Regions from separate parts of the Nonomuraea sp. NPDC050328 genome, predicted to be linked through region 2. Evidence: predicted binding sites of a transcription regulator. Region 2 holds the regulator's gene; each other region holds the start of a gene.
The links. Region 2 encodes LexA, which represses DNA repair genes until DNA is damaged. Its sites were predicted from a motif close to TCGAACANNTGTTCGA; they were not measured.
Positions count from the first base shown of each region.

Region 1: recA (recombinase RecA) is a predicted target of LexA. The motif match lies at 4,575-4,590, and genes of this name have one in related genera.
Region 3: ruvC (crossover junction endodeoxyribonuclease RuvC) is a predicted target of LexA. The motif match lies at 3,840-3,855, and genes of this name have one in related genera.

Region 1 covers NZ_JBITIW010000002.1:247,249-254,531, forward strand. Annotated here, with positions in the region: gene ACIBG7_RS07285 (DEAD/DEAH box helicase) at 1-563, opposite strand, end outside; gene ACIBG7_RS07290 (TetR family transcriptional regulator) at 599-1,177, opposite strand; gene ACIBG7_RS07295 (aldo/keto reductase) at 1,190-2,173, opposite strand; gene ACIBG7_RS07300 (VOC family protein) at 2,273-2,764, shown strand; gene ACIBG7_RS07305 (hypothetical protein) at 2,765-2,968, opposite strand; gene ACIBG7_RS07310 (DUF3046 domain-containing protein) at 3,012-3,206, shown strand; gene ACIBG7_RS07315 (hypothetical protein) at 3,203-3,478, opposite strand; gene ACIBG7_RS07320 (hypothetical protein) at 3,542-3,994, opposite strand; gene ACIBG7_RS07325 (RNA polymerase sigma factor) at 3,991-4,506, opposite strand; gene recA (recombinase RecA) at 4,694-5,824, shown strand; gene recX (recombination regulator RecX) at 5,836-7,283, shown strand, end outside.
Region 2 covers NZ_JBITIW010000008.1:332,950-340,232, reverse strand. Annotated here, with positions in the region: gene ACIBG7_RS29100 (PDZ domain-containing protein) at 1-2,290, shown strand, start outside; gene ACIBG7_RS29095 (MalY/PatB family protein) at 2,436-3,458, opposite strand; gene lexA (transcriptional repressor LexA) at 4,014-4,721, opposite strand; gene nrdR (transcriptional regulator NrdR) at 6,921-7,283, shown strand, end outside.
Region 3 covers NZ_JBITIW010000005.1:51,306-58,588, reverse strand. Annotated here, with positions in the region: gene eis (enhanced intracellular survival protein Eis) at 1-724, shown strand, start outside; gene ACIBG7_RS19885 (diaminopimelate decarboxylase) at 721-2,016, opposite strand; gene ACIBG7_RS19880 (PucR family transcriptional regulator) at 2,107-3,717, opposite strand; gene ruvC (crossover junction endodeoxyribonuclease RuvC) at 3,877-4,404, shown strand; gene ruvA (Holliday junction branch migration protein RuvA) at 4,401-5,021, shown strand; gene ruvB (Holliday junction branch migration DNA helicase RuvB) at 5,018-6,049, shown strand; gene ACIBG7_RS19860 (maleylpyruvate isomerase family mycothiol-dependent enzyme) at 6,061-6,882, opposite strand; gene priA (bifunctional 1-(5-phosphoribosyl)-5-((5-phosphoribosylamino)methylideneamino)imidazole-4-carboxamide isomerase/phosphoribosylanthranilate isomerase PriA) at 6,961-7,283, shown strand, end outside.

The DNA of each region.
Region 1 (7,283 bases), on a different contig from region 2:
AGGGCGTCGAGCCGTTCGAGGCTGAGCGCGAGGTGCGCGCCGCGCTTGGTCGCGGCGACGGCGTGGACCTCGTCGACGATCACCGTCTCGACGCCGCGCAACGCCTCGCGCGCCTGGCTGGTGAGCAGCAGGAAGAGCGACTCGGGCGTGGTGATGAGGATGTCGGACGGTTTGCTGGCGAAGCGCCGCCGCTCCTCGGCCGAGGTGTCGCCGGAGCGGATCGCGACCGAGATCTCCGGCACCGGCTCGCCCAGCCGCCGCGCGGTCTGCTTGAGCCCGGCCAGCGGCGCGCGCAGGTTGCGCTCGACGTCGACGGCGAGCGCTTTCAGCGGCGAGATGTAGAGGACCCGGCACGACTTCGTCTCCGACGGCGTGGTGGCCAGCCGGTCGAGCGACCAGAAGAAGGCGGCGAGCGTCTTGCCGGACCCGGTCGGCGCCACGACCAGCGTGTTGTCACCGCGCGCGATGGACTCCCACGCGCCGTCCTGCGCCGCCGTGGGCGCGGCGAAGGCGCTGCGGAACCACTCTTGCGCCATCGGGCTGAACCGGTCGAGCGAGGTCATGCCCACAGTGTGCCCTCGCCGACCGACAGAATCGGTCAGCCGGCGGACAGGCCACGGGAGATCAGCGCCACGACCGCCTCGAAGTGCTGGTCGATGCCGGGATCCGACCACTCGGGGGCGTACTGCGGATCATGGAAGCGGTTGGTGGCGTCGAAGACCGCCCGGGCCGACACCGCCGGGTCGTCGGTGCGGAACACGCCCTGCCGTACCCCGTCGGAGATGATCTCGGTGAGCTGCCCGACGAGGTCCGCGATGTGCGCGTCGATGACGGCGCTGGACTCGCCGACGAGCACGAGGTAGGTCGCGAACAGCTCGGGATCGTCGAACGCCTTCTTGCGCTTGGCCGCGAACAGGGCGCTCAGCCAGGCGCGCAGCCGGTCCGGGGCCGGTCCGGCGGGGACGGCGGCCAGGGCGGCGTGCGACTCCTCCAGCCAGAGCTGCGTCACCGCCTCGCGCAACGCGGCCTTGCTCGGGAAGTGCCGGTAGACGCTGCCGTGGCTCACCCCGAGGGCGCGGGCCACGTCGACGACGGTGGCCTTGGCCGGGCCGTACCGCCTGAGCACCTCCTGAGCGGTGGTCAGGATCTGCTCGCGGGTCAGCACGCCGTCGGTCATGTCCCGATTTTCTCAGTGTTCACTGTCCAGGTGCGCCATCTGGGCCTCGCCGTACCGCGAGCCGGCCGCGGCGCCCGCGGGCACGGCGGCCTCGACGGCGGCCAGGTCGGCGGGGGTGAGCGCGAGGTCGAGCGCGCCGAGCGCCTCGGCGAGCCGTTCGCGGGTGCGTGCGCCGATCAGGGGCACGATGTCGGCGCCGCGCGAGAGCACCCAGGCGATGGCGAGCTGCGCGACCGTCACGCCACGGGCTCCGGCGAGGTCGCGCAGGGCCTCGGTGAGCGCGAGGTTGTGGGAGAGGTTCGCGCCGGTGAAGCGCGGGCTGACCGAGCGGAAGTCCCCGGGAGCGAGTTCGCGCGCGGGGGACCAGTGGCCGCTCAGCAGGCCGCGGGAGAGCACGCCGTAGGCGGTGATCCCGATGCCGAGCTCGCGGCAGGCGGGCAGGATCTCGTCCTCGCCGCCGCGCGACAGCAGCGAGTACTCGATCTGCAGGTCGGCGATCGGATGGACCGCGTGCGCCCGGCGGATGGTGTCGGCGCCCGCCTCGGACAGGCCGATGTGCCGGACATATCCGGCCGACACCAGCTCGGCGATCGCGCCGACGGTCTCCTCGATCGGGACCGCGGGGTCGACGCGGGCGATCCGGTAGACGTCGACGTGGTCGGCGCGGAGCCGGCGCAGGCTGTGCGCGAGGAAGTTCTTGACCGCCGCGGGCCGGCCGTCGTAGCCCAGCCAGGCGCCCGCGGGGTCGCGTAGCGCGCCGAACTTGACGCTGATCTGCGGCCGTTCGCGGCCTTCGAGGGCCTTGGCGATGAGCAGCTCGTTGTGCCCCATTCCGTAGAAGTCGCCCGTGTCGAGCAGGGTGACCCCGGCGTCCAGGGCTGCGTGGATGGTGGCGATCGACTCGGTTTCGTCGGCCGGGCCGTACAGATCGGACATGCCCATGCAGCCGAGGCCGAGCGCGGAGACCTGGTTCTTGCCCAGGGTGCGAAGTTCCATAGCCCCGAGTATGGACTATGGACTGACAGATTTCAAACTTTGTCAGCGAGGATTGAGTCCCATGCCGCGGGAGATATGAGGAAGTGAGGTGAACCCCAGGTGAGCGAGATCGACTACGCGGCCGTCGCCGCCAAACGTGAGCACATCAAGCAGCAGTACCTCCTTCCCCACCGTCCCCCGAGCAGCGCACGCGGCCTCCACCACTTCGCCCTGCTCTCCTCCGACGTCGAGCGGACCGTCCGCTTCTACCAGGAGCTGCTCGAATTCCCGCTGACCGAGATCTTCGAGAACCGCGACTACAAGGGCAGCAACCACTTCTTCTTCGACCTCGGCAACGGCAACCTGCTGGCCTTCTTCGACTTCCCCGGCCTCGACCTCGGCCCCTACCAGGAGGTGCTCGGCGGCCTGCACCACATCGCGATCTCCGTCGACCCGGCCACCTGGGAACGGCTGCGCGGCAAGCTGGAGATGGCCGGCGTGCCGCACCAGATCGAGAGCGGCGCCTCCATCTACTTCAGGGACCCCGACGGCGCCCGGCTGGAGCTGCTCGCCGACCATCTCGGTGAGATGTACGGCTCGCGCGTGCTGTGATCAGCGGCGCGAAGCGCGCCTGGAGCGATCGACGCCCGCCCGCGGCTCCCGCCGGAGACCCGCGTGCCGCTCGGAGCGCTCCGCCTTCTCCTTCTGTACGGCCTGCCGCATCAGAAGGTCGAGGTGGCGGCGCCTGGCCCGGCCGGTCCGGTTCTTGGCCGACTTCGGGGGCGATGGCTGCGACTTCTTGGGGGATTTCGCCATGGCCCGGTCCTACCCACTCCGGCGGTGGTTCGATACTTGGCTGATGCGCCTGACTGAGTTTTGGAGACGGATGCGGGCCCACTTCGGCGACGCCTACGCCGAGTCGTGGGCACGCGACTACGTGCTGGCGCCGCTCGGCGGCCGGACCGTCGAGCAGGCGCTGGCCGACGGCATCGGCGCCAAGGAGATCTGGCGCGCGGTCTGCCAGGTGGAGAACGTCTCCAGCCGGCTCACCTAGTCGTCGGGCTCCTGGGCCAGCACCGTCTTGATCGCCGTGGCGGTGCCGCCCAGATCCTCCGCGCTGCCCTGCCCGCCCGGCGACCACAGGAAGAGCCACCCGCGCTGCGTGGGCGTGGCGAAGATCAGCGTCTGGCGGCCCGTGCTCGGGTGCCAGGCCCACAGCACCGGATCGTGGCCGCCGACCATGCGGCCGACCAGGCCGTGATCGGGGAGCAGTTCGGCCAGCGCCTGGAGATGGCCGCGCCGTTCCTCGGTGTAGGTGCTCGCCACACCTTTCAGGATCTCCCCAGGTCACGGCCATGGCAACAGGGCGGGAGCATTGTGGGGGAATGTCTAGTCCCGGTGTCGGGCCAGCTCCCGCACGATCTTCCGGAAGCGAAGGTGCGCCCGGACGGTGATCGCCGCCGAGGCTCCGATGAACAGCGCTCCGGCCGCGATCGCCACGGCCAGCCCGGTGCCGCGGTCCGCGGCCACGGTGACCGTCACCGCCGTCGTCGCCAGCGAGGCCGCCAGCGCCAGCCAGCCCGCGACCAGCCCGTCCAGCGCGAACAGCGGCCGCGGCCCGAGCACCGACCAGGCCCCGAACGCCGTCCAACCGGCGCAGATCAAGGCCAGCAGCGCGAACACCAGCCGGGTGCGGTCCGGCAGCGGCCCGGGCTCGGTCGCCCACAGCGTGACCAGGAACGTCCCGCCCACCAGCCCGCCGAGCAGCGCCACCGTCCCGCGCAGCCGCCGCCACGGGCTCGACTCGGCCCGCACCAGCGCGATGATCTCGTCGTCTTTCATGGCTTCTCCTCCAGTTGTCCACGAAGCAGGCCGCGTGCCCGGTGCAGCCGGGATTTGGCCGTTCCCAGCGGAATGCCGCAGATCTCCGCGCAGTCCTCCAGCGACAGGTCCTCCAGGTAGAAGAGGGCGAGGATCTCCCGCTCGCGCGGCGGCAGCGCGGCCAGGCCGTCGAACAGCTCGACCCGGTCGAGAACCGCTTCCGTCCCGTCCGGTACGGCAGGCGGCTCGGCCCCGGCGTCGAGCGAGGCCTCGCCGTACTCCGCCCGCAGCCGGGTCGCCACCGCGCGCCGGGCGATGGTGAACAGCCACGGCGCGAAGCGCGCCGGGTCCTTGAGCCGGGGCAGCCCGCGCACCACCGCCACCCAGACCTCCTGGGTCACGTCGTCGGCGCGCCCGGGGCCGAGCATCCGGCGCACGTAGGTCAGGACCGGCTCGTGCCACGCCCTGACCAGCTCCGTCAGCGCGGCCCGGTCGCCCAGACGGCACCTGAGCACCAGCGATTCGTTGTCCATCCCACTCCCTCGTCGTCCACGCCGGTACAGTCGCGGAGCGGACACGCCAGGTTCGCGTTCGGATGAGATCGAACAGCCGTTCGGCTACTATGAAGCCACCCGGACCGAGGTCCGGCGGAAAATTGTCGGTCGCAGGCCGTAGCTTTCTCACGACTGACCGGACCACGATCCTCCAAGGGGAGATCCCATGGCTATCAACGACCGCGAGAAGGCCCTTGAGACTGCCCTCGCACAGATCGAGCGTCAATTCGGCAAGGGCTCCGTCATGCGCCTCGGCGACGACGCCCGCGCGCCGATCGAGATCATCCCGACCGGCTCGATCGCCCTCGACGTCGCCCTCGGCATCGGCGGGTTCCCGCGCGGCAGGATCGTGGAGGTCTACGGCCCCGAGTCCTCCGGCAAGACGACGGTCGCCCTCCACGCCGTGGCCAACGCCCAGCGCGGGGGCGGCATCGCCGCCTTCATCGACGCCGAGCACGCGCTCGACCCCGAATACGCCAAGAAGCTCGGTGTCGACACCGACGCCCTCCTGGTCTCCCAGCCCGACACCGGTGAGCAGGCCCTCGAGATCGCCGACATGCTGATCCGCTCCGGCGCGGTCGACCTGATCGTCATCGACTCGGTCGCGGCCCTGGTGCCCAAGGCCGAGATCGAGGGCGAGATGGGCGACAGCCACGTCGGCCTCCAGGCCCGCCTCATGTCCCAGGCGCTGCGCAAGGTCGCCGGTGCGCTCAACAGCACCGCCACCACCGCCATCTTCATCAACCAGCTCCGCGAGAAGATCGGCGTCATGTTCGGCTCGCCCGAGACCACGACCGGTGGCAAGGCGCTGAAGTTCTACGCCTCGGTGCGCCTCGACATCCGCCGCATCGAGACGCTCAAGGACGGCACCGAAGCGGTCGGCAACCGCACCCGCGTCAAGGTCGTCAAGAACAAGATGGCCCCGCCCTTCCGCGTGGCCGACTTCGACATCCTGTACGGCGTGGGCATCTCCCGTGAGGGCGGCCTCATCGACATGGGCGTCGAGCACGGCTTCGTCCGCAAGGCCGGTGCCTGGTACACCTACGAGGGCGACCAGCTCGGCCAGGGCAAGGAGAACGCGCGTAACTTCCTGAAGAACCACCCGGACATCGCCAACGAGATCGAGAAGCGGATCAAGGAGAAGCTCGGTGTCGGCCCGCGGGTCGACGCTCCCGCCGACGCCGCCCCTGCCGCTCCCGCTCCGGCTGCCGCCGCCCCGGCTCCGTCCGGCCGTGGCTCCCGCGCCGCCGCGGCGGCCGCTGCTGCCGCCGCCGCGCCGAAGCCCGGTGACATCTGAGCGCTCGGCGTATGAACGAGCCGAAGAGCCGGCCTGACCCCGGGCGCGCCCGCCGCGCCCGGCCATCGCCGCCTGGCTGGAGCGACTCCGACCCAGCCGACGCCCCACCCTGGCTCTTCGGCGACCCTCCCACACCGAGCGACTCCCTTACCCCCGGCGACCCTCTTGTGCTGGGCGACTCTCTTCCCTCCGGCGAGCTCACCTCGCCGGGCGGCTCTGCCTCGCCAGGCTCTGCCCCTTCCCCAGCTCACCCGCGGGACTGGGGTGCCTGGCCCGACCCCGCCGAACACCCCACCAAGCGCCGCCGCCGCAACCCGTCCTCCCGATCTCAAACCCCGGACCCGACCGACACCTCCTACCCGGCTCAGCCTTCGGGTACGGCTCAGCCCTCGGGTACAGCTCGCCCCTCGGGTACAGCTCAGACGTCGAGCTCGGCTCAGACCCGTGGCGAGGCCCAGCCTCAGGCCCTGGACTCATCGGCAACCTTTGCCTGGCCCACCTCCCCACCTGAGGCCGCGTCTCCACTCGAGGCCGCTTCCTCACCAGTGACCTCGTCGTCGTCCCCGGCTGCGGACGAGGGCTCCTGGTGGGCTCCGGCTGCCCAGGAGGGGCTCGACTCCGGCCAGGACGGGCACCCGTTCTTCAGCCTGGGCTCGGGAGACGACGGCAGCGGCCCGCTCTCCGGTCTGGCGTCCGGGGACGACGGTTCCGAGACCCGTGGTCGTAAGCGCGCGCGCCGCTCCAAGAGCACCGAGTACGGCAAGCGTCCCCGCCGGGCCGACCCTGACACCGATGGCCAGGCCCCCTTCGAACCGGCTCCCTTCGAACCGGCCCCCTTCGAACCGGCCCCCTTCGAACCGGCCCCCTTCGAACAGGCTCCCTTCGAACCGGCCCCCTTCGAACAGGCTCCCTTCGGCGGCCTGTTCAGCAAGCCGACCTCCGACTCCCAACCGACCGAGCCCCGCCACTATGAGGGCAGCGGCCTGTTCAGCGAGCCGACAACCTCGGGGGCTGACCCGACTCCGGCCAGCCACGTTGAGGGCGGCGGCTTGTTCAGGGAGCTGACCCCGGAGCCCGACCCGACTCCGGCCAGCCACGACTGGGGCAGCGGTCTATTCAGCGAGCCGACCCCGGAGCCCGAGCCCACCCCGGCTACCGAGCCCACCCCGCCCAGCCCCGACACCGGCGGTGGGCTGTTCGGCAGCGAGTCTGGCCAGGGGGGCGGGCTGTTTGATGGGGTGCAAGCCGATTCGGGCGGGCGGGGGAGTTCGGGTGGCGGAGGGCTGTTCGAGGGTGAGCCGTTCGGGGCGGCGGGGGGCTCGGGCGGTGGGCTGTTTGATGACGACGGTGGGGAGCGGCGGCGGGCTGGGCGGGGGAAGGGCCGCTACTCGCGGAAGAAGGGGCGCGGGCGCTACGGGGACGGGCCGGATCCGGGTTCGGGGGCGGCGCAAGGGCCGCC
Region 2 (7,283 bases):
GGCCGGCTTCGCCCCCGACAAGGGCGGCCGGGCCAGCGTGGTCGAGATCCGCGGCACCGCCCACTGGGTCACCCACCGCGACGGCCCGGCCGGCGTGCTGCGGGCCGAGCCCGGCGTGCGCGTACGGCTGCCGCGCCCGCTCGACAACGAGGGCAAGGCGATCTGGGTCTCCGACGCCGGCGGCGAGGACGCCCTGGAGATCGGCACCCCCGGCGGCGAGATCCGCACCATCGCCGCCGGCGAGCTGGGCCGGGTGCTCGACCTGGCGGTCGCGCCCGACGGCAAGCACGTCGCGGTGACCAGCCACGATGGCCGGCTGCTGGTGGTCGACGTGGAGTCGGGGACCCTGCGCGAGATCGACCGCACCGACTCCGGCGACATCGGCGGCCCGACGTTCTCACCCGACTCGGCGTGGCTTGCCTGGTCCTTCCCGCAGCACGGCTTCTACCTCAGTCAGATCAAGATGGGCCGGACCGACGGTTCGTCGGTGATCGAGGTGACGCCGCTGCGCTTCACCGACAGCTCGCCGGTCTTCACCAAGGACGGCAAGCACCTGGCGTTCCTGTCGGAGCGGACCTTCGACCCGGTGTACGACTCGCACGTGTTCGACCTGTCGTTCCCGCAGAGCTGCAAGCCGTACCTCGTGCCGTTGAAGGCGACCACGCCCTCGCCCTTCGCGCCCTCGCTGGAGGGGCGCGGGTTCAACGGCGAAGACGCCGACAAGTCCGAGAAATCAGGAGATGCGGCCCCGGTCACCGAGGTGGACGTCGAGGGCCTGTCCGCCCGTGTCGTCGCCGTGCCCGTCCCCGCCGGCACCTACAGCAACCTGCGCAGCGCCAAGGACGCCCTGCTCTGGCTCCGCCACCCGCTGCCCAGCCAGCTCGGCGACGGCACCGACCGCCCCGAGCCGGTGCTGGAGCGCTACGACCTCGCCAAGCGCGCCAAGAGCGAGATCGGCAAGGAGATCCGAGCTTTCGAGGTCAGCGGCGACGGCTCCCGGCTGGTCCTGAACGGCAAGTCCGGCCTGCAGACCCGCTCGTCCGGCGACGGCGACGAGGTCGTTCCCATCGACCTCGACCGCGTCAACGTCACCATCGAACCGGTCGCCGAGTGGCGCCAGGCCTACCGCGAGGCCGGCCGGCTCATGCGCGACCACTTCTGGCGCGAGGACATGAACGGCGTCGACTGGGCCGCCGTCCTCGACCGCTACGAGCCGCTCGTCGAACGGATCGGCGCCTACAGCGAGCTGATCGACCTGCTGTGGGAGGTCCAGGGCGAGCTCGCCACCTCCCACGCCTACGCCCGGCCCAACGCCGTCGGCGTCGACCCGCGCCGCCGCCAGGGCCTGCTCGGCGCCGACCTCGCCCGCGACGAGGACGGCACCTGGCGGGTGGCCCGCATCCTGCCCGGCGAGTCCTCCGACCACAAGGCGCGCTCGCCGCTCCTGGAGCCCGGCGTGGCCGTCCGCGAGGGCGACGCCATCGTCGCCGTGGCCGGCCGTCCCGTCGACCCCGTCCGCGGCCCCCTCGCCCTCCTGTCCGGTACGGCGGAGCATCCGGTCGAGCTGACCATCCGCCCGGCCTCCGGCGGCGAGACCCGGCGGGTCGTCGTCACGCCCGTCGCCGACGAGACCGCCCTGCGCTACCACGCCTGGGTGGAGGGTCGCCGCGCCCGCGTCCACGAGCTGTCCGGCGGGCGGCTCGGCTACCTGCACGTGCCGGACATGGTCTCCTCCGGCTGGGCGCAGTTCCACCGCGACCTCCGGACCGAGATGGCCCGCGAGGGCCTCGTCGTCGACCTCCGCGAGAACGGGGGCGGGCACACCTCCGAGCTCGTCCTGGAGAAGCTGTCCCGCCGGGTCACCGGCTGGGTCCGCTCACGCGGCTACGAGCCCATGCGCTACCCCGTCGACTCGCCGCGCGGCGCCATCGTGGCCATCGCCGACGAGTTCGCCGGCTCGGACGGTGACATCGTCAGCTCCGGCATCAAGGCCCGCAAGCTCGGCCCGCTCATCGGCACCCGCACCTGGGGCGGCGTCATCGGCATCGACTCGCGCTACTCCCTGGTGGACGGCACCGTCGTCACCCAGCCCCGGTACTCCCACTGGCTGGAAGGACAGGAGTGGGGGGTGGAGAACTACGGCGTCGACCCGGACCTCGAGGTCGTCACCACCCCGCAGGACCGCGCCGCCGGGCGTGACCCGCAGCTGGACAAGGCGATCGAGCTCGCCCTCGCCGCCCTCACCGACACCCCCGCCGCCACCGCCCCGCCCCTGCCCCCGCTGACCTGACCCCGGAGACGAGAGGAAGGGGCACGGGCACCCGCCCTGCCCCTTCCCGGGTCCTGAGCCCGGCTTGGGGAGCCGCCGCGCCCAGTTCATCCATCCGGTTCGCCGGCCGGAGGCCTTGGGCTCCTGAGCGGACGCGGCCCGTTCTCTAGAACTCCACGGACGAGATCCGCCCGACCAGTTCCTCCAGCACGGGCAACGAGGTGGCGAAGTTGAGCCGCGCGAAGTTCTCCCCGCCGGGCCCGAACTGCTCACCCCCGCTGAGCAGGACCCCCGCCTCCCGCTCCAGCCGCTCGGCCGCCCCCGGCCGCCCGAAGTCGAGCCACGCCAGGTAGGTGGCCTCAGGCACCCGATACCCGACCCCGGCCGGCAACCGCTCGGCCAGCATCCGCCGGTTCCGGTCGAGCAGACCGAGGATCTCGGCCAGCCAGGGCTCCCCGTGCCGCCAGGCCGCGACCGTCGCCTCCACCCCGAACAGGTTCGCCTCGCCGTACAGGAACTTCGGCGCCGACCACACGGCCTTCCGCGTGGCCTCGTGCCCGAAGTGCGCCACCGCGCACCGGACCCCGCCCAGGTTGAACGCCTTGGACGCCGAGGTCAGCGTGATCGTCCGCTCCGGGAGCAGCGTGGCGAACGGGATGTGCCGGTGCGGCTCGTACACCAGGTCGGCGTGGATCTCGTCGGAGATGACCACCAGGTCGTGCCGCTCCGCCGCCTCGGCCAACTCGGTCAGCTCGGCCCGCGTGAACGCCCGTCCGGTCGGGTTGTGCGGGTTGACCAGCAGCAGCACCTTGGCCCGTGCCAGATCCGGTACCTCGAACCGCCACCCGTCCCCGTCCGTGTCCACTTGTGCGGCGATCGGCAGGATGGGGCGGTTCATCTCGGTCAGCGACGCCACGAACGCGTTGTAGGTCGGCGTGTGCACCGCCACCGGATCGCCGGGCTCGGTGATCGTGTGCAGGATGACCTGGAGGGCCTGGTTGAGGTCGCTGAACGCCCTGACCCGGTCCGGGCCCGAGGGCCGCCAGCCGTACTTGCCCTCCGACCGCTCGGCGAACGCCTCGATGAGCGGTGCCGGGGCGTACTGCTCGTCCCAGGTCGGATACCCCAGGTCGGTGACGATCCGCCGTTCCAGGGCCTCCCGGATCACCGGGGCCACCGGGAAGTCCATGTCCGCCACCCAGGCGGGAATCACCCCCGGGCCCGCTTTGGACCACTTAACCCCGTCGCGTAGCGCTTTGAGGTCTTCCGCCCGGAAAGTGTCGTTCACCCTTTCAGTCTAGATCACCCCCTCTTTTCGCCCCAGCCCCGCTTCCTGGCACCGCCTTGGCGGGGCTCGGGGGCTGCTTTGCGGTGAAGAGGTCCGCCTGTACGGGAGCGTGGGCGCGCCTGAACCGGGGCCCGGCCGGCCCGAGCAAGTGGCCGACCATCCAACCCGGCCGGCCCACCGAAGTGACGAGAAGCCCCAGGGCACCGGACGCCTCAGCAGAAGCGGCGGCCAGGCTCAAGGCGCGGCGGCTCAAGCAGCGGGGGCATGAGGCGGCAAGGAACAGGCCAGGGGGCGGGTCTTAGGGGTCGGCAAGTAGCGGGGCACTCAGGGGGCTCAGAAGGTACCGAGGCGCTCACCGGGTGAGGCTCAGGAGGAGAAGGCGAAACGACTGAGGAACCAGGTGGGGGCCGGTCGGCCGCCCGTGTGCGGACGGGGGCCGACCGGTCGGAGGGGGTTTCAGAGGCGGCGAAGCACCGCCACGACCTTGCCCAGGACGCTGGCCTCATCGCCGGGGATCGGGTCGTAGTTGGGGTTGTGCGGGACGAGCCAGACATGCCCGTCCTTGCGCTTGAACGTCTTGACGGTCGCCTCACCGTCGATCATCGCGGCCACGATGTCGCCACTCTCGGCCACCGGCTGCTGCCGTACGACCACCCAGTCGCCGTCGGCGATCGCCGCCTCGATCATCGAGTCACCGCTGACCTGGAGCAGGAAGAGCGTGCCCTCGCCCACGAGCTGCTTGGGCAGGGCGAACACGTCCTCCACGCTCTCCTCGGCCAGGATCGGCCCACCGGCGGCGATCCGGCCGACCAGCGGCACGTACGCCGCCGTCGGGCGGCTCACCGGCGACTCGACCTCGTCGCCGTCCGGATCTACCCACAGCACCGGCTCACCCGGCAGCCGGACCTCCAACGCGCGCGGCCGGTGCGGATCGCGCCGCAGGTAGCCCTTTCGCTGCAAGGCCGTCAGCTGGTGCGACACGCTCGACGTGCTGGTCAGCTGGACCGCCTCGCCGATCTCGCGCATGGAGGGCGGGTACCCGCGCTGCTGCACCGAGTCGCGGATCACCTCCAGGATCTTGCGTTGCCTGGGCGTCAGACCCAGTGAGTCACGCCTGCGCAACGCGAGGTCGCTGACACCGTTGGAGTCATCGTGCTCGCTCATGCCCTGTTCCTCCTCACCGGCAGACCTTCCGGTCCGTGGTTCGTGTGTCGCACACAGCGACGATATCGCCGTTGAAGATCATCCTCAAACAATTGTTCGAGTGTTCCTCGAAAATGTCGGGTCCCTGTGGTAGACCATCGTACGGGAGTTCGATCGACATCGTGTTCGATACGCCGATCTTTGTTCGGCCATTTTCGGTCGTGACGGGGCGGGAGGCCATTCATGCGGACGACCACAATCGCAGAGACCACCGACAATCTCACCTTGATCGCCGACGCCACCCGGGAGCCCCGTCATTCGAACACGCCCCCGCCGCGTCCCCGCCGCCCGGGCACCCCACCCCTCCGCCTCGTCCCGGCGCCCCGCTCGGACACGGGTACGGCGGAGCCTTCCGGTCCCGGGGTTCCGCGCTCCGCGGGAGTCGGTGGGGGAGGGGCGCCGGGGTCGGAGGGTGGCGTACTCGCTCGGGAAGGCCGCCCTGCACGCCGTCCAGCGAGCGGGCTCTGGGGGCGGCCGGGGAGCGGCGACGGCACGGCGCACTCGAGGAGCAGCGCGGGCGGGGGTGAGACGCTCGGTGTCGGTGTCGGTGTCGGTGTCGGTGTCGGTGGGCCAGGTGACCCTCCTGGAGCGGCCGAGGGTGATGGGCCGGCCTCGGAAGTGGCTGCCGAGGCCGTACGTCTGGCGAGCGTCACCGACCTCCAGGCGTTCCGGCAGGTAACTGGGCGGGCCGAGGCTGCGGGATCGTCGGAAGGACGGCGGCCGGCTGAGCAGGTGGCACGCGTGGGGGGCGAGGGGCGTCCGGAATGGGACAGGCCAAGAGTGTTTCCGGCTCGGGGTGGAACGGGAATCCGTCCCGTGGCCGGGGGTAGTACTACGGGGACGAGACGGCGGAGCTCGGGGGAGCGGCCGAAAGGGGGCGTAGTGGTGGCGGTGAAAGGCAACGGCACCCGGACGACACCGTCCGGCACGGGACGCAAGGGCCGGACCAAGGGCCAGACACGGCGACGGGGCGCAGGCCGTGACGCGGCCCCCAGCGTGCCCCACCCTCGCGTGGGCAGCATCGTCCAGGGCGGCCTGTCCGACGACGGCACCGGCGGCGGCACCGGCACTGGCAGCGGTGGCGGTGGCGGTGGCCGTGCCGGGACCGGCCGCGTTGGGACTGGCCGTGCCGGGACAGGCCGTGTTGGAACTGGCCGTGCTGGGGCTGGCGGTGCGGGCGGTACTGGGGTCGGCGCTCGCCGGGCACGTAGGGCTCGCACGTCGTTCCGTCTCACCCGCCGGGGCCGCATCGTGGTGGCCGCGTTGATCGTCCTACTGGCTGTAGCGGGTTACTGGCTGGGCACCCTAGCAAGCTGACGCTCGGTCACTGTCACTCCACTCAAGCTGACGCTCGGCCGCTGCCACCTCCCTCAAGGTGACGCTCGGCCGCCGTCACTTCATTCAATGGGCGCCGCCTACAACCGGCGCCCATTCGTCGTCTCCGACCGCAGGACCTCGGGCTTGGCGGGAGGGCGGGCGCAGAATCCAGGGTCGGGCCGCGGCCGGGTTGGCAGCGTCCCACATGGGCCCGGAGGGGAATCAAGGCGCGGGGCCCCGACGGGGTGGGCGGGATAGGGGCGGCGGGGAGAGCGAGACCCGGGGCCGGCCCGACGGGGGGGCGAGGCGGGGAAGCACGGCAAGCCCAGGGAAAGCGGCTGAGGCGTGGGGCGGGGCGTCAGCCAAGGCGGCCTGAGGCGTGGGGCGGGGAGTCCGCCAAGGCGGGCTGTGGCGTGGCGCGGGGAAGTCGGTCAAGGCGGGCTGAGGTATGGCGCGGCGAAGTCGGGGCCAGGTGGGCTGAAGAGGAGAGTCCGACCGGCTGGGGACCAGGGCTGAGAGGGCGGCGGAGGGCGGGAATTCCCTGGTAGCCAGGAGTGTTTCCGCAGGTCGGGAGCCCCTATACCAGACCCGCCCACCCCCCGGAACCCGGCAGAATCCCATCCTCGGAACACCCGCACCACGCCCCCCACCGGCGACACGCCGACTGATCAGCCACTTCGCTGGGAAGCCGCCCGGCAAGTTGCGATCACGGCCCGGCAGTTCTACGGTTGGACCACAACATCTAGTACTTACACCGATGTAGTTCACCACAAATTGTGTTTCCGTGACCCTGCTTTGGCGACCCTTGAAGGTCGGGAAACGCGTGTGTCAAGGAGGCGTGGCGTGCACTGTCCGTTCTGTCGCCACCCGGACACCAGGGTGATCGACAGTCGCTCCACGGACGACGGGGCCGCCATCCGGCGACGCAGAACCTGTCCGGAGTGCGGGCGGCGGTTCACCACGCAGGAGACGGTCCTGCTGATGGTGAGCAAGAGAAGTGGCGTGACCGAACCGTTCTCGCGGGACAAGGTGGTCGCGGGCGTGCGGCGGGCGTGCCAGGGCAGGCCGGTGGGCGAGGACTCGCTGGCGCAGCTCGGGCAGCAGGTCGAGGAGGCCATCCGGGCGAAGGGCGTGGCCGAGATCCCGTCCAACGAGGTGGGCCTGGCGATCCTCGGCCCGCTGCGGGAGCTGGACGAGGTGGCGTAT
Region 3 (7,283 bases), on a different contig from region 2:
GCTGCGCTCGCTCGCCCCCGCCGGCACGGTCAAACTGCGCCGCATGGGCCCCGGCGACGCCCCCGAGGTGATCGCCACCCTCGGCCGCATCCACGCCGCCACCCGCGCCAGCGGGCCGATCTCCTGGGAGGAGCGCACCTGGCGGCAGTGGCTGGGCGAGGAGGACGACTTCCTCTACCTCGCCGACGACGGCTTCGCCGTCTACCGCTGGGACGACGGCGCCATCGAGCTGGACACCCTGGTGGCCGTCTCCGAGGAGACGACCCGGGCGCTGTGGTCGCTGGTCGGGTCGGCCTCCACGGTGGCCAAGTCGGTCACCGCCTGCGTCGCGCCCGACGACCCGATCCTGTGGCTGCTGCGCGAGCGCACCAAGGAGCAGGTCAAGCAGGTCCGGTGGATGTTGCGGGTGCACGACCTGCCGCTGGCCATGGAGCGGCGCGGGTTCTCCGCCGCCGTCGAGCTCGACGCGGTCGTGCGGGTGGAGGACGCCGAGGAGCCGGGCGCCGGAGGGACCTGGCGGCTCACCGTCTCCGGCGGGGCCGGCAGGGCCGAGCCGGCCCAGGGGGAGGGGCCGCGGCTGAGCGCCAACGGGCTGGCCGCGCTGTACGGCGGGCTGCCGGCCGGGCTGTTGCGCCGCACCGGCATGCTGCGCGGGGACGACCGGTACGACGAGGCCCTGGAGAGCGCGTTCGCGGCCTCGCCGTACATGCTCGACTACTTCTAGACCAGCGCCCCGGCGTGCGCCAGGCCGCTCATCGCGGCGATCTCGTCCAGGGTCTGCGCCTGCCGTACGGTGGCCAGGCGGACCTGGCCGCCGTCGGTGGTGAAGCCGTGCACGGCCGGGTACGGCAGGCTGTTGTAGGCCCACGGCGTGGAGAAGTAGTAGGCGCCGGTGTCGTGCAGCACGACGAAGTCGCCCTCCTCCAGCTCCGGCAGCTCCCGGGCGTGCGCGACGACGTCGCCGGCGAAGCAGCAGGGCCCGGCGACGTCCTGCGCCAGCAGGGGCCCCTGCTTGGGCCGGCCCTTGGCGTCGAAGGCGTCCACGCGCAGCGGCCACGCGCCGGGCATCAGCACGGTCCGGGTGGCGACCTGGGCGCCGGCGTGGGTGATCGCGATGCGCCGCCCGCCGGCGTCCTTGGTGTACTCCACCAGGGCGCCGATGAAGCCGTTCTTGGCCAGCAGCGAGCGGCCGAACTCGGTGACCAGCTCGTAGCGCCCGTCGAACAGGCCGGGCACCGCCTCGCCGAGCACCCGCACGTAGTCGGCGAAGGTGGGCGTCTCCCGCTCGTCGGCGAAGTTCACCGGCAGCCCGCCGCCGATGTCCAGGCTGGTGATCTGCCGCCGGCCGAGCGTGGCGTTGATCTCCTCGGCCAGCAGGTAGGTCTCGGCGATGCCCGCGGCGATCAGCTCCAGCGGGCAGCCCTGCGAGCCGACGTGCGCGTGCAGCCGGGTCAGCCAGGGCCGGCGCACGAAGGCCTCGACGACCGCCTCGCGGGCGCCCGGGTCGCGCAGCGCGACGCCGAACTTGGAGGTGGCGGTGGCAGTGCTCATCGCGCCGATCGACCCGGTGCCGACCTGCGGGTTGACCCGCAGGCCCACGACCGAGGCGCAGTCGTCGCGGCGCAGGCCGTCGATGCGGCGCAGCTCGGTCAGGTTGTCGGCGTTGACCGCGATGCCCAGCTCCAGCGCCTGGGCCAGTTCCTGCCGGGTCTTGGCGGGGGAGTCGAACACGATCTTGGCGGGGTCGAAGCCGGCGTCGAGCGCGATGCGCAGCTCGCCCGGGCTGGCCACCTCGCAACCCATGCCCTCGGTGGCCAGCAGGCGCAGCACCGGCACCAGCGAGGCGGCCTTGGCGGCGAAGGTGTGCAGCACGCCGGGACCGAAGGCGGCGTGCAGCGCGGCGACCGACGAGCGCACCCCCTCGACGTCGACGAAACCGGCCACGGGCTGCTCCGCGCCCAGCGCGCCGGTGTCCACGGCGTGGCGGACGACCTCGGCGACCCTGCTGTTCAACACGTCAAGACTCCTGGATTTCGGGGGACCGTAAGGACGAGCCTGAGGCCTGCCGTATCCGGAAATCTTTAGCCGCCGAGCCAAAGCGGGAGATCAGCTTTGGCCGGTCGGCCAAGAGGCGTCCACCAAGCGGACGGCCAGGGTCATGAGCAGGCGGATGTCCGGATCGTCCAGGTCCACCGCGAACCGTTCGCGGGCGCGGCGCAGGCGGTAGCGCAGGGTGTTGGGGTGCAGGACCAGCCGCCTGGCCGCCGCCGCGACGTCGCCGGCCTCCTCCAGGTAGACGGCGATCGACCGGACCAGCTCGCCGCCCGCGGCCAGGTCGGCGCGGATCAGCTCGTGCACCGGCCCGTTGCCCCGCTCCCAGGCGGGCCGGGCCGCGTCCAGGATGCGCAGCACGTCGATCGCCGGCGCCACTTCCGCGGCTTGCGCCCACCGCCGCACCGGGGCCGCTCCTGACGCGGGGCCGCCCTTCTCCGGCAGGCCGCCGCGTTCGCGCAGGACCCGGACGACCAGCGCGGCCTCCTCCCGCGAGGCGGCGGCCCGCAGGGGCGAGGGCACCACGCCGCCCGCGCCCACCCACACCGGCCCCGCCCCGGGCGTCGCCGCGGCCAGCCCGTCCAGCTCCCGCGCCAGGCCCGCCGCCCCGTACTCCTCCCCGTCGCCCACCGGCAGCAGCACGGTCACCCGCCCCGCCTCCCGCAGCACCCGCGCCGCCCCCCGGTAGGAGGCCGCCTGCAGCGCCAGAGTCCCCAGCACCCGCTCACCGGCCGCGCCCGGCGAGCCGTCGAGCTCGGCCACCACCACCGCGCACCGCAGCTCGGGAGCCAGCCCGAGCGACCACGCGTGCGTGCTCAGATCGCCCTCCCCGCTCAGCAGCCCGCGCAGCGCGTGCTCCTCCCGCCGCCGCGCGCCGCTCTCCCGCAGCCGGTGCTGCAGCAGGTACGGCACGGCCACCTCGGCCGCCCGGCTGAGCGCGCTCGCCGCGTTCGGACTGAGCGCCCGCCCGTCGGCCGCGGCCCAGATCGAGCCGAGCATCTCCCGCCCGCTGCGGATCGCGATGATCAGTCGCTCGGGCGTGTCCCCGTCGGCCGGCCGGTGGATGACCTCGTCCGACGACCACAACGCGCGCAGCAGCCCGCTGCGCCGCAGCTCCTCGACCCGCCAGTCGGGCACCCGCCCGCCCAGGATGGTGGAACGGCGCATCTCGTCGGCCTCGGGCCCGGTCGCCGAGTGCGCCAGGACCCGGAACCGGGTGTCCTCGATGGTGATCGAGCCGCCGGTGAACTCCGCCACCACCGACGCCAGCGCGGCCAGCCCGCCGCTCTCGGTCGCGTCCGCCATCCGGTCGCCCCGGCCGGCTCCCGCGTAGGCCAGCGCCGAGCGCAGCAGCGTCGCCACGTCGTCCCAGTCCGCCCACTCGGCCCTGGCGAGCAAGGCCAGGCCGTACTGGTCGGCGGTGTGCAGCGTCTCCTCGTCGAACCCGTCCGCCCGCACCACCACCGCCGCCGCGTCGCGCCGCGCCGCCTCCTGGACCGGCAGCCCGATCGCCAGCACGACCCGCCCGGTGCAGGAACGGGCCGGACCCTCGTCGCCGATGACCACGCCGTCGAACCGCACGTCCTCACCGGCCGGCGCGAGCACCAGGCGCAGGACGTCGGCCTCGTCGAAAGCCAGCAGCTCACGCAGGGTGATGCCGTTCATGCCGGTGAGCGTATAGGGCGCCGCCGCACGCCCCGGCAGCCCGTGCTCCCCTTCCCGGAAGCCCGGTCTGAACGGGCCGGTGTGCGTGCGCGGAACGTCTCCGGCCGTTAGGCTGGCTCCCGCCGAACAAGTGTTCGGCGGATGGAGGGGTGTGCGCGGGTGCGGGTGCTGGGTGTGGATCCTGGGCTGACGCGATGCGGCGTCGGAGCGGTCGAGGGACGCGTGGGCGGTCCGCTGTCGCTGGTCGACGTGGGGGTGATCCGCACTCCGGCGGACGACCCGCTGCCCGACCGGCTCGTCGCCCTGGAACAGGGCCTCGAACGCTGGCTCGACCAGATCGCCCCCGACATGGTGGCGGTCGAGCGCGTCTTCAGCCAGCACAACACGCAGTCGGTCATCGCGACCGCCCAGGCCTCCGGCATCGCTGTGCTGTGCGCCGCGCGGCGCGGGCTGCCGGTCTCGCTTTACACCCCCTCCGAGGTCAAAGCCGCGATCAGCGGGCACGGCTCGGCCGACAAGGCACAGGTCGGCACCATGGTCACCCGCGTGCTGCGGCTCAAGGAGATGCCGAAACCGGCGGACGCCGCCGACGCGCTGGCGCTGGCGATCTGCCACGTGTGGCGCGGCGGCAACCAGCAGCGGCTGGCCGAGGCGGTCGCGCGGGCGACGAGGGGGCGAGTGGTGTGATCGCATCGGTGCGGGGCACGGTGACCGCGGCCGGTCCGGACGGAGCCGTGATCGAGGTCGGCGGGGTGGGCGTCCTGGTCCACTGCACGCCGGGCACGCTGGCCACGCTGCGGGTGGGGGAGCAGGCCAGGCTCGCCACCTCGCTGGTGGTGCGCGAGGAGTCGCTGACCCTGTTCGGCTTCGCCGACGAGGACGAGCGGGTCGTGTTCGAGATGCTCCAGACCGCCAGCGGCGTGGGGCCCAAGCTGGCCCTGGCCATGCTGGCCGTGCACACCCCCAACGCCCTGCGCGTGGCGGTGTCGGCGGCCGACGTCAAGGCGCTGACGCAGGTCCCGGGCATCGGGCAGAAGGGCGCCCAGCGGATCATCGTCGAGCTGAAGAACCGGCTCGGCACGCCCGAGGAGGCGGTCAACGCCGCCATCGCCGGCGCGCCGCGCCGCGTGACCTGGCGCGAGCAGGTGCACTCCGGCCTGGTCGGGCTGGGCTACTCGGGCAAGGACGCCGACGAGGCCTTGGCCGTCGTCGAGCCGATGGCCGAGATCGAGCTGGCCGAGGGCCGCGAGCCGCAGGTCGGCGCGATGCTCAAGGCCGCGCTGAGGGCGTTGAGCGTGCGATGAGCTTCGAACGCGACCTCGTCTCCTCCGCCGCCGACGACAACGAACTGCAGATCGAGGCGGCGCTGCGGCCCAAGCGGCTGGCGGAGTTCATCGGCCAGCAGCGGGTGCGCGAGCAGCTCTCCCTGGTGCTGGAGGGCGCGCTGCGCCGCGGCAAGGCGCCCGACCACGTCCTGATGAGCGGCTCGCCCGGTCTGGGCAAGACCACGCTGGCCATGATCATCGCCGCCGAGCTCGGCACGCCGCTGCGCATCACCAGCGGCCCCGCCCTGGAGCGCGCCGGCGACCTGGCCGCGATCCTGTCCACGCTCGGCGAGGGCGAGGTCCTGTTCATCGACGAGATCCACCGGATGGCCCGGCCCGCCGAGGAGATGCTCTACCTGGCGATGGAGGACTTCCGGGTGGACATCGTCGTCGGCAAGGGCCCCGGCGCGACCGCCATCCCGCTCGACATCGCGCCCTTCACCCTCGTCGGCGCGACCACGCGGGCCGGGCTGCTGCCCGCGCCGCTGCGTGACCGGTTCGGCTTCACCGCGCACATGGAGTTCTACGAGGTGCCGGAGCTGGAGCAGGTGCTCAGGCGCTCGTCGCGGCTGATGGGCGTCGAGCTGCCGGACGACGGCGGCCATGAGATCGCCCGCCGCTCGCGCGGCACGCCCCGGATCGCCAACCGGCTGCTGCGCCGGGTGCGTGACTTCGCCGAGGTCCGGGCGGACGGGGTGATCACCCGGGATCTGGCCGCGGCCGCGCTCAACCTGTACGAGGTCGACGCCGAAGGTCTCGACCGGCTCGACCGGGCGGTGCTGTCGGCGTTGTTGCGCAAGTTCGGCGGCGGGCCGGTGGGGCTGTCCACCCTCGCGGTCGCCGTGGGGGAGGAGCCCGAGACGGTCGAGGTGGTCGCCGAGCCCTTCCTGGTCCGGCAGGGACTCGTCGCGCGCACCCCGCGCGGGCGGGTCGCCACCGCGGCCGCGTGGCTGCACCTGGGCATGGAGCCGCCCGCCGACGCGTTCGGGGCCGCCTTCGCCGACTGACCCGCCCGCCGTCAGACGGGGGGCGCGAGGGTGAAGTACCGCTCCAGGACGGTACGGTCACCCGTCACCGCGAGGGTGTCGGCCGGGGTGCGGTGCCACAGGTACAGCATGAGCTGCTCCGCCGTACCGGCAAGCTCCACATCGACACCCTCACCGGCGTCCGGGCTCGTCCCGTGCACGTGGAGGTCGGGGCCGTCGAACCGGACCGTCCAGCTCTCCGGCCCGTCGGTGCGGCGGAAGCGGTAGGTCTCGCCCGCGCCGGGCGGGGCCTGGGTCATGGCCCGCCGGAAGGGCACCATCACCTCGAACGTCTGCGCCACCGCGTCCGCCGCCAGCGCCGGGTCGATCGCCCCGGGCGTCCCGACCGCCAGCTCGGCGTCCCACCGATGCAGCGCCACCTCGATCGTCTGCACCCGCACCCAGAAGGCCACCGTCCGGTCGGCCCCGTACGTCCACACCTCGGTCGCCGGGTCGGTCGTGCGGAACACCTCCGCCAACCGCCGCGCCCCCTCGCCGAACCACTCGAGCAACGACTCCGGCATCGGCCCGTAGCTGGGCGCCTTCGCCGGATCCGGCCACCCGGCCATGTCCCGGGGAAGCTGGCCGGCCATGGTCGACGGGTCGGGCAGGGCGTCCATCCGCTGCTCGATCAGCCTGGCGACGGTCCGGTGCACACCGGCCAGGTGCAGCACCAGGTCGGCGACCGACCAGTCCGGGCAGCTCGGCACCTGCGGCGCGTCCGGCAGCGCCCGCCGGGCCGCGGCCGTGAAGGCCTCGACCTCCTGCCGGAAGAGATCGACGCGGTCGAAGGGCTGAAGGGATTCGCGGCTCATCGGGAGAGGATGGCCGCTTTCGCCCCCTTTGAAACGGCCTCGGCCGGGAGCCGGCCCCGGTCGATAGGGTGCTGTTCCATGACGCTGCTGCTCCTGCCCGCCGTGGACGTGGCCGCCGGTCGGGCCGTGCGCCTGGTGCGGGGCGAGGCGGGCACCGAGACCGTCCACGGCAGCCCCTTGGACGCCGCCCTCGCCTGGCAGGCCGCTGGAGCCCGGTGGGTCCACCTGGCCGACCTGGACGCCGCCTTCGGCCGCGGTTCCGACCACGACCTCCTCGCCGAGGTGACCGCCCGCCTGGACGTGCCGGTCGACCTGTCCGGCGGCGTCCACGACGACGCCTCGCTGAAGGCCGCCCTGGCCACCGGCTGCGCCCGCGTCACCCTCTCCACCGCGGCCCTGGA